DNA from 2 places in the Planococcus sp. TJ-201 genome. Region 2 is predicted to be linked to the other one. Evidence: riboswitches for the same ligand, from Rfam matches in the RefSeq annotation. Region 2 holds a riboswitch; the other holds the start of a gene.
The links. Region 2 has a riboswitch for S-adenosylmethionine ahead of AC4EG4_RS11615 (5-methyltetrahydropteroyltriglutamate--homocysteine S-methyltransferase). Riboswitches for the same ligand answer to the same signal wherever they lie in the genome.
Positions count from the first base shown of each region.

Region 1: linked by a shared signal. The riboswitch ahead of AC4EG4_RS10005 (sulfite oxidase-like oxidoreductase) and the one ahead of AC4EG4_RS11615 (5-methyltetrahydropteroyltriglutamate--homocysteine S-methyltransferase) in region 2 are both predicted to bind S-adenosylmethionine.

Region 1 is NZ_JBZDOG010000003.1:329,551-341,170, reverse strand. Features, by position in the region: gene AC4EG4_RS10025 (ThiF family adenylyltransferase) at 1-375, opposite strand, end outside; gene AC4EG4_RS10020 (ATP-binding cassette domain-containing protein) at 449-1,087, opposite strand; gene modB (molybdate ABC transporter permease subunit) at 1,092-1,775, opposite strand; gene modA (molybdate ABC transporter substrate-binding protein) at 1,772-2,542, opposite strand; SAM riboswitch class I at 2,715-2,826, shown strand; gene AC4EG4_RS10005 (sulfite oxidase-like oxidoreductase) at 2,908-3,570, shown strand; gene AC4EG4_RS10000 (phosphocarrier protein HPr) at 3,659-3,925, opposite strand; gene AC4EG4_RS09995 (BglG family transcription antiterminator) at 3,965-5,896, opposite strand; gene AC4EG4_RS09990 (6-phospho-beta-glucosidase) at 5,995-7,314, opposite strand; gene AC4EG4_RS09985 (glycoside hydrolase family 1 protein) at 7,333-8,724, opposite strand; gene AC4EG4_RS09980 (PTS sugar transporter subunit IIA) at 8,743-9,048, opposite strand; gene celB (PTS cellobiose transporter subunit IIC) at 9,068-10,372, opposite strand; gene AC4EG4_RS09970 (PTS sugar transporter subunit IIB) at 10,392-10,703, opposite strand; gene AC4EG4_RS09965 (Gfo/Idh/MocA family protein) at 10,896-11,620, shown strand, end outside.
Region 2 is NZ_JBZDOG010000004.1:195,092-206,711, reverse strand. Features, by position in the region: gene AC4EG4_RS11630 (glycine/sarcosine/betaine reductase selenoprotein B family protein) at 76-585, shown strand; gene AC4EG4_RS11625 (hypothetical protein) at 601-840, shown strand; gene arr (NAD(+)--rifampin ADP-ribosyltransferase) at 862-1,278, shown strand; SAM riboswitch class I at 1,380-1,487, shown strand; gene AC4EG4_RS11615 (5-methyltetrahydropteroyltriglutamate--homocysteine S-methyltransferase) at 1,597-2,724, shown strand; gene nadX (aspartate dehydrogenase) at 2,833-3,615, opposite strand; gene AC4EG4_RS11605 (YitT family protein) at 3,817-4,692, shown strand; gene AC4EG4_RS11600 (TspO-related membrane protein) at 4,823-5,632, opposite strand; gene AC4EG4_RS11595 (CPBP family intramembrane glutamic endopeptidase) at 5,947-6,762, shown strand; gene AC4EG4_RS11590 (thiamine pyrophosphate-dependent dehydrogenase E1 component subunit alpha) at 6,977-7,936, shown strand; gene AC4EG4_RS11585 (alpha-ketoacid dehydrogenase subunit beta) at 7,981-8,982, shown strand; gene AC4EG4_RS11580 (biotin/lipoyl-containing protein) at 9,002-9,457, shown strand; gene AC4EG4_RS11575 (SHOCT domain-containing protein) at 9,656-9,844, opposite strand; gene AC4EG4_RS11570 (glycosyltransferase) at 10,173-11,441, shown strand.

The DNA of each region.
Region 1 (11,620 bases), on a different contig from region 2:
GTCAGTGGCATCAAGGATCAAGTCGCTGATAGCTGCCAGTTTTTCTATTCCCGCTGCATCCAAATGCTCCAAATAAGTGAACAAACGCAGATCACTGCGGATGGCTTTGAGCCTTTGCTCTGCCGCAGTCACTTTCGGCAGCATCTGCTCGGCATCCTTTTCGGTGAAAAGCTGTTGGCGCTGCAAATTCGACAGCTCTACATAATCGCGGTCGACCAAGTGTATGGTTCCGACACCGGCACGCGTCAGTGTTTCGGCAATAGCCGATCCTAATGCTCCACAGCCGATTATTGTGACAGTTGATAAAGCCAGCTTTTCCTGGCCGGTTTGGCCAAGCGGCTTGAATAGGACTTGTCTTGAATAGCGTTCATCCACGTTGATTCCCACTTCCTATCGCTTGATCGCTCAAGCCATTTCTTCATTATAATAAGTTTACTGGCAGTCTGCTTTAATGGCCCGTTTCTTCGGTCATCCGGCCTTTTTCAATCCGCATCACCCGGTCTGCCAGCTTTTCAGCATCCGCAATCCGATGAGTCACGAAGATAATTGGGATTTGCCATTGCTGGTGAATCCGCAGCAGTTCATCCTGGCAGCGGTCACGATTGGCGTCATCCAAAGCAGAAAAAGGTTCATCAAGCAACAGAATATCCGGCTGTACGGCCATTGCACGCGTCAACGCGACACGCTGCTTTTCACCCCCAGAAATCTGGTGCGGGTATTTGCCAAGCAGACCGGTGATGCCTAGAATTTTTGTCAGTTTGGTAATATGCGATACATCTGCCCCCCGCGACAGTGCGTACAGAATGTTTTGTTCGACGCTCAAATGCGGAAACAAGGCATAATCTTGAAACAAATAACCAACTTTTCTTTTCTGGATCTTTAATGGTTTTTGTTCTCCACTGAAAAAATTTCTGCCATTCAAAGAAATCGTACCAGCATCCGGGTGGACAATACCAGCCAGGCAATTCAATAGCGTGGTTTTCCCCGAACCGGAAGAACCAACCAACGCCAAGATTTCCCGGTCCAGCTCGAATTGCATTTTTAAACTGAAATGGTCCAATTGTTTTTGAAAATCAACTAAAAGCATGGGCTCATTCCCTCCCGATTCGTATGGCCGTTTTTTTGCGCCAATAATTGACCCAAGTGATCGCAGCGACTCCAAGAGAGGAAATAATCACTACCCAAAACAAGGCTTTTTCCATATCTCCTGCTTCATAGGCAAAGTAAATCGCTAATGGCACCGTTTCTGTCACCCCTGGAATATAGCCGGCAATCATCAAGGTTGCCCCAAACTCGCCGATGCCGCGTGCAAAAGCAAGAATCAGACCTGCCAGAATGCCCGACCAGGCCAGCGGAAACGTGATAGTCCGAAAGATGCGCCATTCAGAGACGCCCATTGTCCGTGCCACATTCTCCCAGCGAGGATCTACTTTTTCATAAGCTGCAAGGACACTTTGGTACATCAGCGGCAACGAAACAACAAATGAAGCTATGGCCGCACCGATCCAGGTAAAAACAACACGGAACCCAAACCATTGTTCCAGTAAGATGCCGAGCGGACCATTAGCGCCGAACAAAACAATCAAACCAAAGCCAATGACCGTCGGGGGCAAAACCAATGGCAGCAGTATTAGGGCTTCCACAAAGCTTTTGCCGAAAAAGTCGCGCCTGTTCATCAATCGTGCCAGAGCCAGGCTGACCAAAAACACAAAAAATGTGGAAATAACGGCAACTCTCAACGATAACCATAGCGGAGACAGATCATAGGGCATCATGGTATTCCTCCGTTTGGCGCCAAAAATCCGTACTCTTTAAGAACTGCCTGGCCTTTTGGACCAGTGACAAAATCCAAAAAGGCTTCTGCGGCGGGCTGTTTTTGGGAAGCCGCTACGACAGCACCTGGATAAACAACAGGATCGGTCTGTCCAGGCACTTCGAGCATCCCGGTTATTTCCTGGGAAATAACCGCATCGGAGGAATAGATGACGCCGAGTTCAGCGTTTCCGCTCTCGATATAAGTCACCACTTGCCTTGCATCTTTGGCATAGACAAGGCGGCCTTCAAGCGGCTGCCATAAATTTTGGTTGGCCAGCGCCTGCTTCGTATAATTTCCTAGTGGTACACTATCAGGTTCTCCAACTGCAATGGTTTCTTCTGCACTCATTAATGTTTCCACAAAATCGGCTGTTTCCGGAAACTTTTCGAGCGAAGCCAGGACCAGCCGATTTTCAGCGAAAGATACAATGCTGTCTGATTCGACAAGCTGCTGCGATTGGAGCAAATTCATATCGTTTTCACTGGCAGACAAAAACAGATCCGCTGGCGCCCCTTGCTCGATCTGGCTCCGCAGTTTGCTGGATGATCCATAATTAAAGTTCAGTTCAATATCGGGCTCTGCCTTTTGAAATTCCTCTTCCATCTTCCCCATTACTTCCGTCAAGCTGGAAGCTGTTGAAACCAACAGCTCCCCATCGCTTGCCGAAGTGTTGCTGCAACCGCTCATGAAGAGCGTCAAACTTATAAGACCGATCATTTTTTTCATTTGGAGGACTCCTCATTTATTTCAAGTAACGTTTATTTCCGATGACCAAAATTCTCTACGTCTTTCTAGTATAACGCCAGCGAGAGAGAAGCTGAATAATTTTCCGAATAATCTTGTAAGAAGCGGAGAGATTAGGTAAAATGAGGCAAGCAAAAAATTAAATACTGCACCATCCTTATCAAGAGAGGCAGAGGGAAATGGCCCGACGACGCCCGGCAACCGCCAGTTCACGAACTGGAATGGTGCCAAATTCAGCAGAACCTAGAAGTTCTGAAAGATGAGGAAGAGAAATTCACCAACAGACAGCCACTCTTCCACTTTTCAGCGGAGGAGTTTTATTAATTTTAGGGAGTGATTGCATGAAATTGAGCAAAGCCGAACGGATTAAACGAACACGGGTCCCTGTAGTGAATCCTGCGCTGGCTGAACGCCTGCCGCCTGGACAAGTCTTGACCGAGCGCTTTCCTGTTCTGCACGAAGGCGAAGTGCCAGAATACGACATGGCTACATGGACATTGAAAATCTTTGGGCAGGTCGACAAGGAAGTCACCTTGCATTACGCTGACTTGTTGAAATTGCCGCAAACGACTGTGACCCGCGACATCCACTGCGTGACACGCTGGTCCCGCTTCGACAATACGTTCACCGGCGTCCGCTTTATCGACTTGATGAAAGAATTGGGCGTTACGCCAAAAAGCGGCTACGTCATGCTTCACGGCGATTATGACTACACGACCAATGTTGCTCTGTCAGACCTTGACCGTGAGGACGTGCTGCTCGCCCATTCTCTTGACGGCGAGCCCTTGACGGCCAAGCACGGCTACCCGCTGCGTTTTGTAGTGCCCCAATTGTATTTTTGGAAAAGCGTCAAATGGGTCCGCGGTATCGAGTTTATCGATGAAAATCAGCCGGGCTTTTGGGAACAGAACGGCTTTCACATGAACGGCGATCCGTTCCAGGAAGAACGTTTTTCCGGTGAAGATTTGGAAATTCCGGATGACGAATGGGAGAAAAAAGATTTCGACTGATTCCAAAGATTATTCCCCATGAAAGTTGTTTACCCACAAAGAACCCGAGGAATCAGAAATGATCCCTCGGGTTCTTTGTGGAAACGAGCTATTTAGCCAATCCTTCTTTTTCCATCACACTTTCAATTTCTTTGATGGCGTCTTCTTCGTCTACTCCCACAATACTCACTTTAAACTCGGAACCGTAAGCAATCCCCAAGGACATCACCCCTAAAATAGACTTTAAATCCACCGTCCTTTCCTTATGAAGCAAATTTACTTGTGAATCGAATTTATTTGCCAGACTTACCAGAATGGCAGCTGGACGTGCATGAATTCCTGCCTCGTCTGTAAGTGTAAATTGTTTTTCCACCATAATGCTTCATCTCCTTTTTTCGTCGAATATCTATTGAATTCAAAAGGCGATCACTTTCATAAACTCTTCGTAGGTTCTGGCTTTGATCAGCCTTTCAACCAGTGCGCTGTTATGAATGATTCTGCCAAGTACATCGTACATAAACTGCAAATCTTCCCGGCTGTCTTCCATAACATTCAGCAGACAGACAAATTGAACTGGCTTATCTTTCCATATAACAGGTTTTTTCAGCGTACAAACCGTTAAAAAAGTCGTTTTGGAATGCGGTGTGATGGGATGTGGTATGGCCACTAAATTGCCAAAGGAAGTCGGTGCGGCTCTTTCGCGCTCGTATATCGCCTTCAGGCAGCCTTCGTCTACCAATCCACGTTCGAACAGTCTTTCGGTTAAGAATTCAAGAATTTCTTCTTTTGAGCGCAGCTCTTTTCCGAGAAACATTAAGTCTTTTTGAAAATATGAAGTAATGTTTTGCCGATCCTTTAAAATGAACTTTTCAATTTTTCGAATGTCCGCCTCTCCCAAAATCGCATTGACGACAATTACGGGGATGTCCAATTCTTCCTGTATCGGAATCGAACTGATAATAAAATCAATGCCATCCAACTTATACTGTCCGAGCTTGTAATATTCGGTTGTGCCGGCTACATCTAGGCTATCGCCAAACTGAGACTTTAGTTTATAGTAAATCAATTGGGCTGTTCCCAATCCTGAAGCACAGACAATCAAGCATTTTTTCGGGACAATTTCAGATTTTCTACGCTCAATAGCAGCCGCAATGTGGAGGGCTAAATAGCCGATTTCGTTTTCATCAATGACTGATCCAATTGCCTTGTTTATGGCCAATCCCGCGATAATACCGGCTTCGAATGCCACGGGATAATTTGACTTAATGTCCTGCAACATTGGATTTCGAATGTTCATACCATATTTGTAGCGGTTTACAGCGGGTTTTAAATGAAGGCTCAAGGCGAGAATCAATTCTTGATCATCCAGAATGCCTAAATTGAGCTTTAATTCGATGCTTTCCAAAGCCCTTCTCACCAGCTCTGAAATCTCTTTTTGGATTACTTGTTTGACCACTTTTTCACCTGCTGCCGGATGCGCAGCTATTTTGGTGCCAAGTAAATGCATAGCAATATAAGCTACTTCCTCCAACGGAAACTCAACAGCAAACTTCTCCTGCACCTTGCTTACAATCTTTTCAGCTACTTTATATTCTCTTTGCTTTATTATTTCATCAACGTCTGCTGGGAATAACGTAACGTTATAGCCTTCTTTTAGCCGTTTATAGGCGATGGCCAAATGAATCACTAAATTGTTGATAGCAATGTCAGATACAAACACCTCATTTTCTTGAATTTGCTCCATGACAAGTGCAAAGATGACATCCAGTTCCTCTTGAGACAAGGAAGCAAAATGAGGTTTGAATAATTCATTGATCGGTTCTTCACGGACAAATACATATTCCGCTATACAGAAACGGCGCTTCAGCTCATTTGCGTGAACCCGCAACCCGTAGTTTGGGCGCGCTTCCAAACGAATGTCATAATCCGACAGCATCTTTTTCACATGGATTAAATCATTTTGAAGAGTCGACTTGCTAATGTACATTTCATCTGCCAATTCTTCCAGTTTGATATACCCATCACTTAACAGAAATCGTTTCATCAAATAAGCAATCCGTTCTTCGGGCATCTTTGGAATAAGGGTTTCCATTTCCGTATCATTCAGGGCAAGCTTTTTTATATAACTGCGAAAAAGCGGCTCTTCTATGATGCGTAATTTGTAGCCTTGTCCCATAATCGAATAGATGGAAGCTCCTTGTCCCCCCAACAGCGAATTCAAACCTTTGACGTCTTCCCGTATGGTCCGTGCTGAAACCTGGTTGATTGCCGCCAAATACTTGCCTGTAACCGGCGTTTCCGCCGCCATCAATTCACGAAAAATCGTTTTCATTCTTGAGGTCAACATATCGCCACTTCTCCTTACAGCTGCTTACTTGAACAATAGAATCCAATACTTTATTTTCATTATAACTGAAATTTAAATAATTAATTAATTTGAAATTTTTAAAGAAATTGTTTTTCAAATTGCGGCAAGTACTCTTTATGTGCTTCCAGCATTTCATCCAGAATTTGTTTTGCTACAGTGTCGGATGGGACAAGCGGGTTGATCGCCATTGCCAGCAAAGCCGCATGGTAGCTCCCCGTCACTGCAGCTTCAGCAGCCAGCCGCTCAAATGATTTGATTTGTTGAACCAATCCGTTGACTGCAACAGGTAATTCACCTATTTGGATTGGCTCTGGTCCGTTATTGGTGATAATGCAGCTGATCTCCACAGCCGAATCAGCTGAGAGATTGGAAATCGCCCCGTTATTCCGTACATTAACCACTTGGATATCCCGTTTATTGTTGTAAATGGAGTCAATCAAGTTACAAGCGGCATCACTGTAAAACGCTCCTCCCCGCTCTTCCAATTGCTTTGGCTTGTCTGCCAAGTTCTCATTGCTGTATAGTGCGAACAGTTCTTTTTCCAACTGCTGCACTACTTCCGCACGCGTCCCGTTTTCCTGCAGAGCTTGCTGCTCCTGCGCAAGCATTTTCTGCGTCTGGTAGTAATAGCGATGATACGGACATGGCAACAGGTTTAACGCTTGAATAAAATCTTTATCCCAGCCGACATCAACAATGTTTTTCATTGTCATCGCTGTCCCGCTTGTCAGCTCTTCCAATACTTTTCCCATCATGGCTGTGCCATCTAAATAAACTTCCAGCCCATAAACCATATGGTTCAATCCGGCAAAGTCGATGTGGATCCGGCTTTGTTCAACTCCGAGCATTTCAGCCACAGCCATATGCATACCGATCGGCACATTGCACAAGCCGATTGTTTTCGTAATCCTGCTGTAGCGCAAAACAGCTTCTGTGACCATTCCAGCGGGATTTGAAAAATTGATAAACCAGGCTTCCGGACAAAGTTCTTCAATATCCCGGCAAATTTCCAAAATGACTGGAATCGTACGCAGTCCTTTGAACAATCCACCAGGGCCGTTTGTTTCCTGGCCGATGACACCGTATTTCAACGGGATCCGTTCATCTTTGGCACGCGCTGCCAAGTGCCCGACGCGAATTTGGGTCGTGACAAAATCTGCTCCTACCAACGCTTTTCGGCGGTCAAGCGTGGCATGGATGGCAATGGGCAATCCCGCCTTTTCAACCATGCGCCTTGCAAGAGCCGCTACGATTTCGAGTTTTTCTTGGCCTTGTTGAATATCTACAAGCCATAGTTCCCGAACAGGCAATTCAGGGTAACGTTTAATGAACCCCTCGATCAACTCAGGTGTATAGCTTGATCCCCCACCGATTGTTACGATTTTAAGGCCTTCCATATCACCACTCCTTCCGGTTCAGCTAAAACCATTCTGTTCAGAAACTTGCTTAATCCAGTATGCACTTTTTTTCGGTGTTCTTTTCTTCGTTTCGATATCAACCGAAAAGAAACCGTAACGATTTTTATAGGCGTTCATCCACGACCAATTATCCATAAACGACCACAAATGATAGCCTTTCACATTGCACCCTTCTTCTATTGCTCTATGCAGCCATTTCAGATGGCCGCGGATAAAATCGATGCGGTAATCGTCCTGGATCTCCCCATTTTCCATAAACCGGGACTCATCTTGAACACCCATTCCATTTTCCGCAATATACGATTGGATGTTGCCATAGTTGTCCCGCAGATTGACCATGATGTCGTAGATTCCTTTTTCGTAAATTTCCCAGCCTCGGTACGGATTCATTTTTCTGCCAGGCATTTCGTAATTGTCGAAAAACCAGTCGGGCATGAATGGCCCTTCCGGATTCGGCAAATGGGCTTTCGCCTTGACCCGTCTCGGCTGATAGTAGTTAACACCAAGAAGATCGACAGTCCCCGTTCTCAACAACGCCTTGTCTTCTTGTTCTGTATGCGGCAACTGGCCATGCTCTCTCAGCATTTCTACGAGTTCCACCGGATACTTTCCTAAAACCGCCGGATCTAAAAAGCTTCTATTAAAAAACAAATCGGCGGCCTGGGAAGCTTTCACGTCTGCCGGATGTTGGCTTCTTGGATAGGAGGGAGTTAGATTCAGGACAATGCCGATTTGGCCTCCTTCGACTTGGGCTGACCGAAAGACCTCGACCGCTTTAGCATGGGCAATCATCGTGTGATAAGCCACTTGGACAGCACGTTTGGCATCTACCACATTCGGATAGTGGAAATCATACAAGTATCCCCCTTCCACGGGAACAATCGGTTCATTGAACGTAAACCACTTTTTCACACGGTCTCCAAACAAGCGAAAGCATTGTTCTGCATATGTTGCGTATGCTTCGACGACTGCTCGGTTTTCCCAACCATTTTCCTGTTGCAGCTCAAGCGGCATATCGAAATGGTATAGAGTAATAAAGGGTTCAATCTTCTGCGCAATCAATTCGTTGATGACTTTGTTGTAGAAATCGACCGCTTCCGGATTTACTTTTCCGCGTCCACCTGGAATCAGACGGGACCAGGAAATCGACAACCGGAAAGTGTTGTGGCCAATCTCTCTCATCAACCCAATGTCTTCTTTATACCGGTGATAAAAATCAGAAGTGGACTCAGGACCAACCGCGTCAAAAAAGCGGCCTGGCTCGTTTTGATGCCACTTGTCCCATATGTTACGGCCTTTTCCCCCTTCATCGGCAGCGCCTTCTATTTGCGCCGCAGAAGTTGCGCTGCCCCACCAAAAACCTTCTGGAAACTTATACTTTTCAGCCATCCAACAACCTCCATCTGCTTACTTATTGCGGTAGATTTCAACAATTTCAACAGCCAAATCTCGTACTGTCATTGACGTCATTAAATGATCCTGTGAATGAATCAGCATGACCGTAATGGTGTTTTCTTCTCCGCTGGCTTCTTTTTGCAGCAATTGCGTCTGGTAGGCATGAGCTTTGCCCATTTCCTTGCCAGCCACTTCCAGCAGCCTGTCAGCTTCTTCGAAATCATTGGCTTTTGCAGCCTGTATGGCTTCCATCGCACTGGATTTCCCGTTACCGGCGTTTAAGATTATTTGAAAAGCGATTTCTGTGATTTTGTCCATTTACGGTCACCTCTAGGAGTTAGTTTTCTGGTAAACGATCAGGTTTTTCACGTTCCGTTTCGTAATAGTCTTTATCTAAAATTCGCAGGAATGGCCACCAGATAACCATTACGACAAGCAGATTCACCGCCTGTAAGACCCCGCCCTGCCATGCGTTTCCTGTTGCTAGAAATCCATTGATGATAGGAGGCGTTGTCCATGGCACGATAATACCGGCTGGTCTTGGGACAAGGCCCGTCGCCATCGAATAATACGTGATGACGGTTACGGCAACCGGTGCCAGCATCCACGGAATAATGATTAAAGGGTTCATAATGATTGGCAAACCGAAGATGATGGGTTCATTGACATTGAATAGCCCTGCCGGAGCTCCAAGTTTGCCCAACTCCTTCAGCTGTCTGCTCTTTCCGATGGCAAAAATCAGGACAATAACAGCAAGCGTCATTCCCGTTCCGCCCATCCCCACTAAAAACGAATCGATGAATTGTTTTGTGACAATGTTCGGAAGTTCTTCTCCTGACTGGAATGCCACTAAATTTTGGTCATTCAGCGCAAACCAAATTGGATCGAATACCGAGTTGATGATGATTTGTCCATGCAAGCCGAAGAACCAAAAAACCTGTGTCAGAAGTACAATAACAATCGTTGCCGGCAGCCCGCTTCCTAAAATCGTTAACGGCTGCTGGATGATTGTGAAGATGAAATTTTGCATCGTTTCAAATGTGGTAAAGCTGAATAGCACGCGGATAAGCAAAAATACAGACAGCGTCAATGTGATGGGAATCAAAGCACTGAACGATTTCGATACCGCGGCAGGAACGCCCGCCGGCATTTTGATCGTCCATCCCCGCTGGATGAAAAAACGGTTAAGCTCTGCTGAAATAAACGCGGTGAAAATCCCGAGGAACATGCCCTGTGCCCCAAGGCTAGAAGTTGGGATGACTCCGGGAACACCTTCTAAAACTTGCGGCGTTAAAATGAGAAATGCCGCTAATGCAACTACACCACCATAAATCGCTTCTTCTCCGTAATGAGCAGTCAGCTTGTAGCCGATGCCGATGATAACGAACAGCCCCATGATGCTAAGCGTCGCTGCAGAAGCCGGTCCGAGTGCACTTTGGTAAGCCGTGAAAGCTTCCGGACTGATCATCCGGTCAAGAAACGGAAAGTTGGCGATGACGACAAAGATGGACCCAAAAATAATCAGCGGCAATGCGACCATGAAGCCATCACGCAAAGCAGTCAAATACCGGTTATTGTTGAGTGCATCCGCTAAAGGCAATAGGAAGCTTTCCAGAAACTGCATAAATTTATTGTTCTCCATTTTCTTTCCTCCGTTCCTTTTAGTGGTTTCCGATTAATTCCAACGCTTGATTCAACACGGCTTCGCCGTCCAGCCTGCCGTATGCCATCGAATCGATGACTTCCAAAGGAATCCCGACTTCTTCGGCTACTTTCGCAAATTTCTTTTTCAAGAATCTCATTTGCGGTCCGATCAGCAGCACATCCGCCTTTTCCATGTCTTTTGTCGCTTTGTCCTGTGAAACTGCCCAGATAGTAACCTCGAGTCCCTTGCTTTTTGCTGCTTCTTCCATTTTGGTGACCAATAAGCTGGTGGACATGCCGGCTGAACATGCCAATAAAATATTTTTCATTTTCCTGATCCCCTCTCCGTTTATTTTTCAGAAATTTTTGACTACAACTAAAGTTTAATTTGAAAACGCTTACAACTCTACCTATTAATTTTCCGCCTTATAGAGGAAAAGAGTAACTGCTCGCTTTGGGGCAATCTAGGTTAGAATAGAAGGAAGAAAAACATCATCACTTGTTTATTAGGAGGAATCGCAATGAAATTTGGCATTATAGGTACCAACTGGATCACTGACCGGTTCATTAAAGCGGCGCAGCAACATCCAGAATTCACAATCGGCGCTGTGTATTCGCGCACGCTGGAAACCGGCAACGCCTTTGCGGCAAAGCATAAGGTGGAGAACGTCTATACCGATATGACAGCGATGTTCAACAGCGGAGACATTGAAGCTGTTTATATCGCATCCCCCAACTCCTTCCATGCCGAACAAAGCATCTTGGCCATGGAACATGGCATTCATGTACTGTGCGAAAAACCTGCAGTAACGTCAGTCGAGGAAATGGACCGCGTGATCGAAGCGTCGCATACGCATAACATCACCTTTATGGAAGCCATGAAATCAACGGTCACTCCGTCATTCCTGAATTTGAAAAAGAACTTAGATAAAATTGGTCCGGTTCGCCGATTCGTCTTTCATTACAATCAATATTCTTCGCGCTATGATAATTACAAAAACGGCATCATTGAAAATGCCTTTAAGCCAGAGCTTGGCAACGGCGCTAAAATGGACCTTGGCGTTTACGGCATCGCACCTGTTATCCATTTAGCGGGCGCACCCGAGTCGGCTATGAAAAACCAGTACTTATTGTCAACAGGTGCCGATGGCCAAGGCAGCATGATCTTGAACTATCCGGATATGGAAGCCATCATTATGTATTCAAAGATTTCGGATTCGTTTATGCCGAGTGAAATCCAAGGCGA
Region 2 (11,620 bases):
AGCATTTGTACAGGAATTTCTGCGCTGCCACCTAATATTATCCAATAGACTCTTTGAACTGGAGGAATGGCTGACATGAAAATGAAAACCCGACTCAAATCGAAATTGTCCCGGACGTTTTCCAGCAATTTCACGACTGCCTACCAGAAATTCACCATGAGCCATATGACAGAAAACAACAGCTTGCCTGAAGCCGTGTTGCCAAAACCATTGGACCAATGCAAAGTAGCACTGGTTTCAACTGCCGGTGTCCACCTAAAATCAGACGAACCGTTTGATGTGGACAATCCAGCGGGAGATCCTTCATTTCGGATCGTCCCGGCAGATGCCGCAGAGCAGGAGTTGACAGTGACGCACCTTTACTTCGACACAAAGTTCGCCAAAGCCGATCCGTCCATCGTCTTCCCGCTCCACCAGTTAAAGGACGCTGCAGTCGATGAAAAAATTGGGGGTGTTTCGGACATCCACATTGGATTGAACGGCGGCATCTTGGACACGATGACAGCCGAGAAAGATTTCATTCCCAAAGTGGTCGAATTGTTCCATAACGAAGGGATTGACGCCGCGCTCTTGGTGCCTGGCTGAGGATCTTGCCATAACGTGCTTGGGCTGTATGCCCGGGCTTTAGAAGCTTCACATATCCCAACCGCCATGGTCACTTTGTTCCCGGAAATTACCGACAAAGTCGGTGCTCCCCGCACCCTCCACGTCCCCTTTAAAATGGGACGCCCATGCGGCGAACCTTTCGACTTTGATACGCGAAAAAGAGTGGTGGACCAATTGCTGGAGCTGTTGGCACTGTCTTCGGGGACTCGGGCAATTTATCAGGAAAAGCGATAGAAACAACGGAGGCAGATCAATATGAATGAAACAAAAGAGGTTTTAGATCCAGGTCCTTTCTTTCACGGGACAAAAGCGGAATTGAAGATTGGGGATTTATTGCAGGCGCAGCATCCGTCCAATTACCAGAACAAAAAATCCAATTACATCTATTTCACGGCAACATTGGAAGCCGCCAAATGGGGTGCCGAACTAGCGGATTCTACTGCCAAAGAGAGAATTTACCTTGTAGAACCAGTAGGTGATTTTGAGAATGATCCGAATTTAACCAACAAAAGATTTCCAGGCAATCCAACACGCTCTTACCGTTCCCAATTGCCTCTCAAAGTAATCGCAGAGCTCGGTGCCTGGGAACGGCATACTGATGAACAACTTAGCACCATGCGGGCATCGTTAAAGGCGTTGCGTGAACAAGGAAAGGCCATCATCATTGATTGAATTTTTTACAATAGAAAAAACAGGATGTACATTTTCTTGCATTTATCTGGAAATTGCTTTATTGTGTAACACATCGACAAACCATTAACTTAATAATCTATTTCTTATCAAGAGAGACGGAGGGATTTGGCCCTGTGATGTCTCAGCAACCATTCTGTTACAGGATAAGGTGCTACTTCCAATAGGTGTTAGAGCCTAGAAGATAAGAAGAATGCATTTCCATACATGGGGCTTTCTTCTTTTTGAAGAAAGTCCCATTTTTTATTTGGGAAGATCGCACGTTAACTAAAAACTAAAAACCGAAAGTGGGAATGCAACATGGCCAATCCAATCACCGATCCAACGAAACGAGTCAATAAAGCGCCCTTCAAAGCAGATCACGTAGGAAGCTTGCTCCGCCCGGAAAGCATCCATCAGGCAAGAAAAGAGTTTAAAGATGGCCGCATTACGGCAGAACAATTAAGAGCCATCGAAACAACTGAAATCAAGCACATCGTCGACAAGCAAATTGAAGTCGGCCTGAAAGCTGTGACAGACGGCGAATTTCGCCGCACCTTCTGGCACACTGATTTCATGGCAGAGATTCACGGATTTGAAGGATACACGCCCGAAAAAGGCTATCAATTCAAAAATGTAGAAACGGAAGCTTATGATGTCCGCAATACCGGCAAAGCCGCCTTCAATGAAAATCACCCATTCATCCAAGACTTCATTGAATTTAAAGAAATCGTTGGGGGCCGTGCTATTCCGAAGCTGACCATTCCAAGCCCAAACCAATTTTTCAACCAAGGCATTCGCAATGAGCGCATTTATCCGGATCTTGAAGATTATGCAACAGACATCATCCAAGTTTACCGCGATGCCTTCCAAGCATTCTACGCTGCAGGTGCCCGCTATATTCAAATTGACGATGTCTATATTGCAGGATTGTCATCACCCGACATTCCGTTCAATGACGGACAATACAACCGGGATTACTTGATCGACCTGGCATTGCGCGTTACCAACGCCGTTTTGAAAGATCAGCCAGAAGATTTGGCGATCACGACCCACCTATGCCGCGGCAACTATCAATCCGATTGGGCATTTGAAGGCAGCTACGCGCTCATTGCGCCAACACTTTTCGCCAAAGAACAAGTCGATGGCTTTTTCCTGGAGTACGACGACGAACGTTCCGGCAGCTTCCACCCGCTGGAACATATCCCAGCCGGCGGTCCGCGCGTGGTGCTTGGTGTCTTCACTTCGAAAAACGGCGAACTTGAAGACAAAGAAACCATCAAAGCTCGCGTCGCAGAAGCAGCTCAATACATCCCTATCGAACAGCTCTGCATCAGCCCACAATGCGGATTTGCTTCCACCCACCACGGCAATATCCTTACCGAACAACAACAATGGGACAAACTGCGGTATATCGTGGAAGTTTCTGAAGAAATTTTTGGGGAGTGACTTGGAAAGCCCAACGCAGTCTTTGCGTTGGGCTTTTTTCGGTTGATTTACTTCATTTACGTTCTTAAAAGTATAAAATAGGTGTTCTGCTTCAGCTCACTGTCCAACTCAGTTGCCGATTCTCAATGCCCCATCTTTATTCTGTAATACAGCTAAAATACTCAACGCAGCGAGAAGGCTCGTCTTCGGGTTGCTCGGCATCGGATTGTTTTCCACTTGCAGCTGCAGTTTCCCGAAGTCCCCTTCTGCTTCAATTGTGTGCGTATTCCGTTCCATAGCCGGGTCGACAATGATGCGCACTGTCGTTTTCTCGATACCGATTCCCGCAAGTGCGAGTGTCATCGCGACGTTGACGTTTTTCGGGAATTTTTCAACGGCTTCATCTGCAGAACCTTCAAATAGTACTTTCTCTTGCTCTGCTTGAATCCCAAGCGATGCGGGTGATTTCCGTGTCGTAAGCTGAACCCGCTCCAAGCCACCAGCTGCTTTCGCCGATTGCAGGATGTCCAGTCCACCAATTGCACCGGAAGGCAGGAAAACTTGTGTTCCGCTAGACTCAGCCATAGCTTTAACATCAGTCAGAAGAGCGGCATCTTTAAAGACGCCGATACTGCTGACGACGAGGTCTTTTTGATGGGCAACGATCTCTTTCACGTAAAGATGAGCAGCTTCCACAGTCGCTGCCTCCACGACGAGATCGATCGGCGTCTCTAAGAATTTGTGAATATCTGTATGGAAATCGACCCCAAACTGTTCCTGCAAACGGCGGCCCGCTTTCTGGTTGCGGCCAAAAACTGCCGTTATTCTTCTTTCTTTGGCTACGTTGTTGGTATTCACCTGTTCCAATAAATACGTGGCGATATTTCCTGTGCCGATGATTCCGATGTTCATCGTTTAGCCTCCTCATTTAAATAGGTATAGTCTACCGAATGTTGGATACTTACCTATACCCTAAAAAGCGATACTTGATGAAGATTCATTTTGGCAGACGACTTCTTCTAAATTTGCTCTACTAAAATAGCAATAAAAGGATTATATTTAATAATTAGAGTGAAAAAGATCAGCTGGGCAACTACAGAAAAGAGGAAGAGAATGAGTATGCCATCTACAAAACGAAAAGCAAATAAAGGAAAATTAGTTTTACGGGCACTGGCCATTATCATTGGTGCGTTTGTTACTGCATATGGCCTTGAAGCTGTCTTGATTCCGAATAACGTATCAGATGGCGGCATCACGGGCATCAGCATTGTTGGCTCCCAATTATTCGGCATGCCACTGGGCGTGCTGATTGCAGTCTTGAATATTCCCTTTGTCTATTTAGGATATAAGCAAATCGGGAAAAGCTTCGCCATTTACTCCACTATTGGCATTGCTTCCCTCGCCTATGCGACGACTCTCATGCACCATATCCCGCCTATTATTGAGGGCGACACTTTATTGATTACCGTTATTGGCGGAATCATCATCGGTTTTGGCATGGGGGTTGCGCTGCGAAACGGCGGTGCGCTTGACGGCATCGACATGCTAGCCGTGCTGCTGTCACGCAAATTGCCATTCGGGACAAGTGACATGATCTTGTTCCTGAACATATTCGTCTTTATCATCGTTTCCTTCGTCTTCGGCTTGCAAGGCGCGTTCCTTTCCGGAATTGCTTATTTTATCGCATCCAAAGTGATTCATCTGGTCGAAGAAGGATTCAGTGGCTCGAAGACGTATAAAATTATTTCGCGGGAACCGGAACTTCTCGTCCAAACCATTTACGACCGCCTTGGACGAAACGCCACGTACAATATCGTCAACGGCGCCTACACGAACGAGCAATACAAAGAAATCACCTGCATCATCAACCGGCTTGAAGACAGCAAAATGAAAGAAATCATCTTCGAAATTGACAGCAACGCCTTTGTCGCCGTTTACGACGTCGCCGAAGTCAGAGGCGGCAGTTTCAAAAAGCGGGATATTCACTGATTGGTCCGAAACAAAAAAAGCGCCAGCTTCTCTTTATTAAAAAGAGAGCGGCGCTTTTTGCATCCACTAGAAAAATCAAGTATTTCTTAACGAGCTTATGGCATTGTCTACTTTCATTTGGAGAGTTCTCTTAAACCGTATGTCTCGGGAAAAGAGCATTTCCATTTTTAACAAATCTCCACACAACAGCAATCAAAAAGATGGCAATGCCAGTTAACAAGATGCCTTGAATAATCGCGGACATAGCTGGATCGAGCTGTCCACTGGTATAAGCACTATAGATTCCAAAGAAAGCCCAAGCGATGGGAATCGGAAAGGCAGCGTTTTTGAAACGGGCCAAGTAAAAGAGGACAAAGGCGATGGCAATCCCCAATACGATCATGGTCCAGATTGAATCGGAAAGTCCGAACCCGTTCCACTCCAGCTGCACTAAAAACGCAGAGATGTTAACAATCGTTGCAATGAACACCCAGGAACTGTAGAAAGTAAAACTAAGACCTGCAAACGTAGACGGAAAAGCAAAGCGATTTTTATAAATTCTTTCCACAATAAGAAGCAATGAAAACAACATGCCCAAAATCAACAGCGTTGATACGCCTAACTGTTCATAAGAAAAAGCAACAATCCACCCCATATTGAACAGGGAACTCGCGATAAACAAAGGAGAAATTAATAACACCAGCTTACTGATACGTTTGTCTTTCCTCTTCACAAATAAATAAATCAACGTAATCAGCAGTAAACTGTAGATAACTCCCCAAATCGAAAACGTAAAAGGTGCCGGCGAGATAAGCGTCATGTATTTGTCTGAGACGTCTTTCTGACTGTTCCCAGCAAAAAATCCGGAAGATCCGAAGTAATTGACGCCAAGTGTTAAAAAGTAGAAAACCAGATTTAGTGTCGTGAAAGTTTTTGTTTTTTTCAATGTGCTTTCATCCATTGTGAACTCATCCTCTCAGTAGCTGTTAGTTGGTTTCATTCGCAAGTAACCAATAAAAATATCTAGTTAACTCTCTTTGAATATGTTTTCCCTAATTGGCTTTGCTGCAAAACTATTTTTCTATAAAAACAGATTTCTTCAGTCATAAAAAATCTGTATATATTTTTAAAAATCCAAAGTCATGCTATTATAAAATCAAAATATTACTAATACGACGATTTAACATCATTTAGTAACATATGGTTTTATTTCAGAAAATAGTTCGCTCCACTTTCAGGAGCGCAATCAGCCTAAAACGAAAGGCGGCGCTGGGGATGTCTGAAGAACGAAAGCAACCGAGCATGTTCGGCTGGATGTTGGGGGCATCAATCGTATCAATCTTCATCCTGCTGCAAGTCACTCAAAATGTGCTCCTTATCGGTGTTGCCATGCTGTTGGTTTTCTATGTCGTCTTGCCGGTGCCGTTTGTCCGCTACCATTTCAAGAAGCGCGGCGTGAAATTGGGTCAATTTTTCTTTTTTCGGGGCACAGCGCGCTGGCTGATCCCGGTCCTCGGGCTTACCTTGCTGGTGATGTCATTTTCCATCAGCATCTATTGGCTGCAATTGCGTGGACTTATGTCTATTGCTCCGATGGCAGTTGAGTCAGCCCTTATGCCGCAGCCAATTCCCGACGCTTTTTGGTACCTTCTCACAACTGGCTTCATTTTGGCAGTGATTGCACCGATTGCAGAAGAGTTCGTCTTCCGCGGGCTGATCCTCAATTGGCTGGTCACGGCATTCGGCTTTTGGAAAGGAGTCGGCTTATCCAGCATGATTTTTGGTGTTTTCCACATCAACTTTTTCGGTGCCTTCTTGTTTGCCGTTCTGGCGTCGCTGTTGTATTTAAAAACCGGCAATTTGCTGGTTCCGATTTTGCTGCACATGGCCAACAACCTGGTCGCCGTTTACCAAAGTTTCGTCAATCCGTCTTTTCCCGAGTGGTTGATGGTGACAAGTATCAATGACCTGTATGCAAAAAGCATTCCGAACCTCTTAGTACTGGCCAGCAGTTTGACGTTGCTGCTGTTTGTTATTTCTTGGCTGGCTCGGGGAGTGGAAAACAAAGAAGAAGAAACTCGTTTCTTTTAGACACAAGTTTCCATATCTCCGTCATTATGACCCCTTTTAAATAAACTGAATTTTTACACAAATAAGAAAAGAGATGTTACTATAAAGATGTTTATATACTTATAATTGTGCTGCCCGCCACGGAAGGCATACCGTTTCTCAGTTGAAAGGAGGAAACGCAGTGACTATTTTTGAAGAAAAGCAATCCTCGGTATCTGTGGAAAAGCTGGAATGGATGTATGAACAGATGGTGAAGATCCGTTACTACGAAGACCAGATGGCTGAAGCTTACATGGAAGGCAAAACGCCGGTATTCAATATCGGGGCTGGGGCTGTGCCTGGTGAAATGCATTTGGCAACCGGACAAGAACCGGCTGCGGTCGGCATCTGTGTTCATTTGACGAAAGACGATACGGTGACGGCTCCCCACCGTCCCCATCACCACGCCATTGCCAAAGGCGTCGATTTGAAGAAAATGACCGCTGAAATTTTTGGCAAAGAAACGGGGCTTGGCAAAGGAAAAGGCGGACATATGCACCTGTTTGACCCAGAAGTAAAGTTTTCGTGCGGAGGTATTGTGGGTGCCGGTATTCCCCATGCAGTTGGCGCCGCCATGACCAGCAAAATGAAAGGAAAAGACTGGGTGGCCGTTGCCTTTATCGGAGAGGGTGCCGCAAATGCCGGTGCTTTTCATGAATCGCTTAATCTCGCAGCTGTATGGAATCTGCCGCTTATTGTTGTAGTGGAAGACAATTCATACGGCATTTCTGTGTCAAAAAAAGCGTCAACTTCTGTTGCATCCAATGATTTGCGGGCTTCAGCTTACGGCATTGCCGGTGCTTATGTAAAAGACAACGATCCGATTGCCATGTATAAAGCAGCGGAAGAAGCCGTTGCCAGAGCACGCAACGGCCAAGGCCCGACCATCATCGAAATCGAAACTTACCGTTATTTGGGCCATTTCCAGGGAGATCCAGAACTCTACCGGGACCAGACGGAAGTGCCGGGACTTCGCCAACTCGATCCGATCAATAAGCTGAGAAAGATGTTGGCTGAATCCGAAAGCGTCAGTGAAAAAGATCTTGAAAACATGGAAACACGCGCCAAACAGGAAGTGGATGAAGCGTACCAGTTTGCGAGAGACAGCAGCTATCCGAATCCAGAATCTGCGCTGAAAGATGTCTTTAGCTCATAAAACAGGAGAGGAGCCGATCTATTGTGGAAACAGCGAAAAAACGAATGTTGACCGGCAATAAAGCAATGGCTGAAGCGATTTCGCAGGAAATGGAAAAGGATCCGAATGTCTTTGTACTCGGAGAGGATATCGGGAAATACGGAGGCATCTTTGGTTCGACGCAAGGATTGATCGAAAAGTTCGGACCTGAACGCGTACTCGATACTCCGATTTCTGAAACCGCGTTTATCGGAGCTGCTATTGGTGCTGCAGCGGAAGGCATGCGCCCCATTGCGGAATTGATGTTCGTCGACTTTTTTGGCGTCTGCATGGACCAAATTTATAACCATATGGCGAAAATCCCTTATATGTCGGGCGGCAATGTCAAACTGCCGATGGTGCTGATGACTTCTGTCGGCGGCGGTTACCGCGACGCTGGCCAGCACTCCCAAACACTCTATGCAACGTTTGCTCATATGCCTGGAATGAAAGTGGTCGCACCGTCCAATCCGTATGATTTAAAAGGGATGATGGTGTCCGCAATCCGCGATGACGATCCGGTTGTTTTCATGTTCCATAAATCACTGCAAGGACTCGGATGGATGAAACAGTTGGATGTCGCCGTAGACCACGTGCCTGAAGAATCCTATACCGTTCCGCTGAACAAAGCAAAAGTCGTGCGGGAAGGAACAGATGTGACCATCGTCGGCATCCAAATGATGACCCATTACGCAGTCGAAGCCGCAGAGCGCCTTGCCAAAGATGGCATCGAAGCGGAAGTCATCGATTTGCGGTCGCTGGCACCGATTGATAAAGACACCATCATCGAGTCCGTCAAGAAAACCCATCGACTCCTAGTGGTCGATGAAGATTACCTATCCTACGGCATGACAGCGGAAGTTTCGGCAATCGTCGCAGAAGAAGCGTTTTTTGAAATGGAAGCGCCGATCAGCCGACTGGCTATACCGGATGTGCCGATTCCCTATAGTGGCGTGCTGGAAGACTTCGTCATTCCCGGGCCGAATAAAATCTACGAACAAGTGAAAAAGATGATGGATGAAGCATAGTGACTCTGGAGGTGTTGGAATGATCGAAGTCCGATTGCCGCAGTTAGCGGAAGATGTGGAAGAAAGCTTGATGGTTCTATGGTTTGTGTCAGTAGGCGATTTTGTGGAGAAAGGACAGCCGCTGGTGGAAGTCCAGACGGAAAAAGCCGTTTCTGAAATCACTGCCGAAAGCAGCGGCACCGTACAAGAAATTGCGGTTAAACGCGGGACCTCTGCAAAAGTTGGCGACGTGCTGGCAACGATTGATCCTGACGGGGCTCGGGGCCAAGAAGCTCCCGTCCAAGATCAACCCGCCGCTCCGGAATCAGAAACCGAAGCGAACTCTAATAGCCAAGCATCCAAAAGTTTCGTACGGGTGTCACCGAGGCTTCGCAGACTTGCCAAAGATCTTGGAGTTAATCTGGAAGCTGTAAAAGGATCCGGACCCCTAGGCAGCATCACGGAAGAAGATGTCCGGGACGAAGCGGGGCTTTGAGAGTTGAAAATGCAGAAGAACGTAACAAAAGTACGCTTTATCCAAGAATTTAAAAATGCCTTCCCGACAAAATGGGAAGGCATTTTTTTCTAGGAATCTATAACTCACTATACTGCCAACAGTTCATAAAAGCCCAAATGGACAACTCCATTATAACCACTTATGAAACATCCTGAAAATGCAATAATAGTCTTTGTTTTATAGAAGTCTTTTCTTGATTTCTTCAAATTCTTCAGTAGTTATCTCACCTTTAGCAAGCCGTTTCTTGGCGATGTCCAATGCATCTGCACTGGAGTCATTCTTGGAACGATTCCAATCGTTGTTATTACTGTTTTTCACAATGAAGTAAATGCCGAAGCCCACAATTACGATTACGATGATTAACACCAAAAACCCTCCTCCCAGTCCCATTCCCCATCCTGGTCCCATAATTGCTTTCTACCTCCTTTTTAGTTCTGGCATATGTCTGCACTTCAAATGTATACGCTAGATGTGCAGAAATGGCGAAGTTCCGGCAACAGTGGATACTGCCTCTAGTACTTCAGCTTTTTTGGAAATAAAATTTCAAAGGCCTCTGAATGAAGCCAATAACTGGTATTCAATTCTAGCCATAATCTCTAGATATTATTGACAAAGAACTTACTACAATAGAAAATCAAGTTATTCCGACGACACTGTCAGCGGAATTTTTTTATAAATATGGGGTGGTGAAAACATGAAAATCACAATCCTGACACTAGGCAGCAGAGGCGATGTACAACCGTATGTTGCGCTTGGTAAGGAACTTATAAAACATGATCATGAAGTTACCATTTGCACAGGTGCTACTTTCAAGGGTTTTATAGAAGAGAATGGAATTGCTTTTCAAGCAGCATCGGCTGATTTAATGGCCATCATAGAGAGCGAGGAAGGCAGCAGGGTTTTTAACGGCGGGAACTTTAATCTAATTAAAATGGTGAAGTTTTCAAAAACGGTGATTACGCCGACTTACAGAAGGAGTATGGATGACTTTTTCCAGGCTTCTCAAAAAGCAGAGCTGATTATTTATCATCCTAAGGCTCTTGGTGCTGTTGATATAGCTGTACATTATAATATTCCTTGTATTTGTTTATGCCCTGTCCCCATCATGTATCCGATAACAGAATTCCCGAATTTCTCTGTATCGCCCAATAAAAACTTTGGCCCCATATTAAATAGATTGTCCTATAAGGTTGTGGCATTAGGTGAGCGGCCTTTTATGAAACAAATCAACGACTTTAGAGAAAAAACATTAAACTTGCCAAAAAGAAAAGCCGGCCTATACACATATGAAATGAATGGTTCGCCTATCCCAATCCTTTATCCCATTAGCCCTTTTCTTTTTAAAGAAGTAGAAAGTTGGAATAGCCGCGTTTTTTTATCCGGTTTTTTCTTCTTAAATTTAGGCGAAGAAACACTGTCCAATGAAATCGAAGAATTCTTGGACAAAGGAACGAACCCCATTGTGGTATCGTTCAGCTCTATGCCTTTAAAAGACCCAGCAAGTTTCAAACAAAAATTGGTTCAGGCCTTAAAGGAAACAAATAATCGAGCCATTGTGCTGACCGGAACAAGTGGTATGACATTTACTCAGGAGCTGGATATAATGGCTGTTGAAAAGGCATCTCACCGACTTCTTTTCAAGCGTGCGAAAGGCATTATCCATCATGGCGGTGTTGGAACAATGTCTGAAGCTTTATTGAGTGGGGTCCCACAGTTAATCATGCCGTTTACAGTCGACCAGCCGTTTTGGGCAAATCGATTATATAAAAACGGCTATTCAATAAAGCCATTGCGCGAAAAAAATCTAGAAGTGTCTGACCTAGTACATGCCTTAGAACAAATGAATAATGAAGATTATCTAAAGAATGCACAGCGTATAAAAAACGAAATCCAATCGGAAAATGGTTTGCAAAAAGCAGTGAATTATATAGAAAATATAGCAGCTGACAGGAAAAAGGAGTGAATTCGAGAGTTTAACTAAAGAAAATCAAATCTCGCGATGCCACCTGGTTTCCTTCAACTAAATGACGTGGCTATTGAGCAATGAAACAAGCGTTCAAAAAAGTGTACTCCTGCCCTGACACCCAATACCAACACCAAAAAGCACCGCTCCGATTTTTGCCGGAGCGGTGCTTTGCCTTT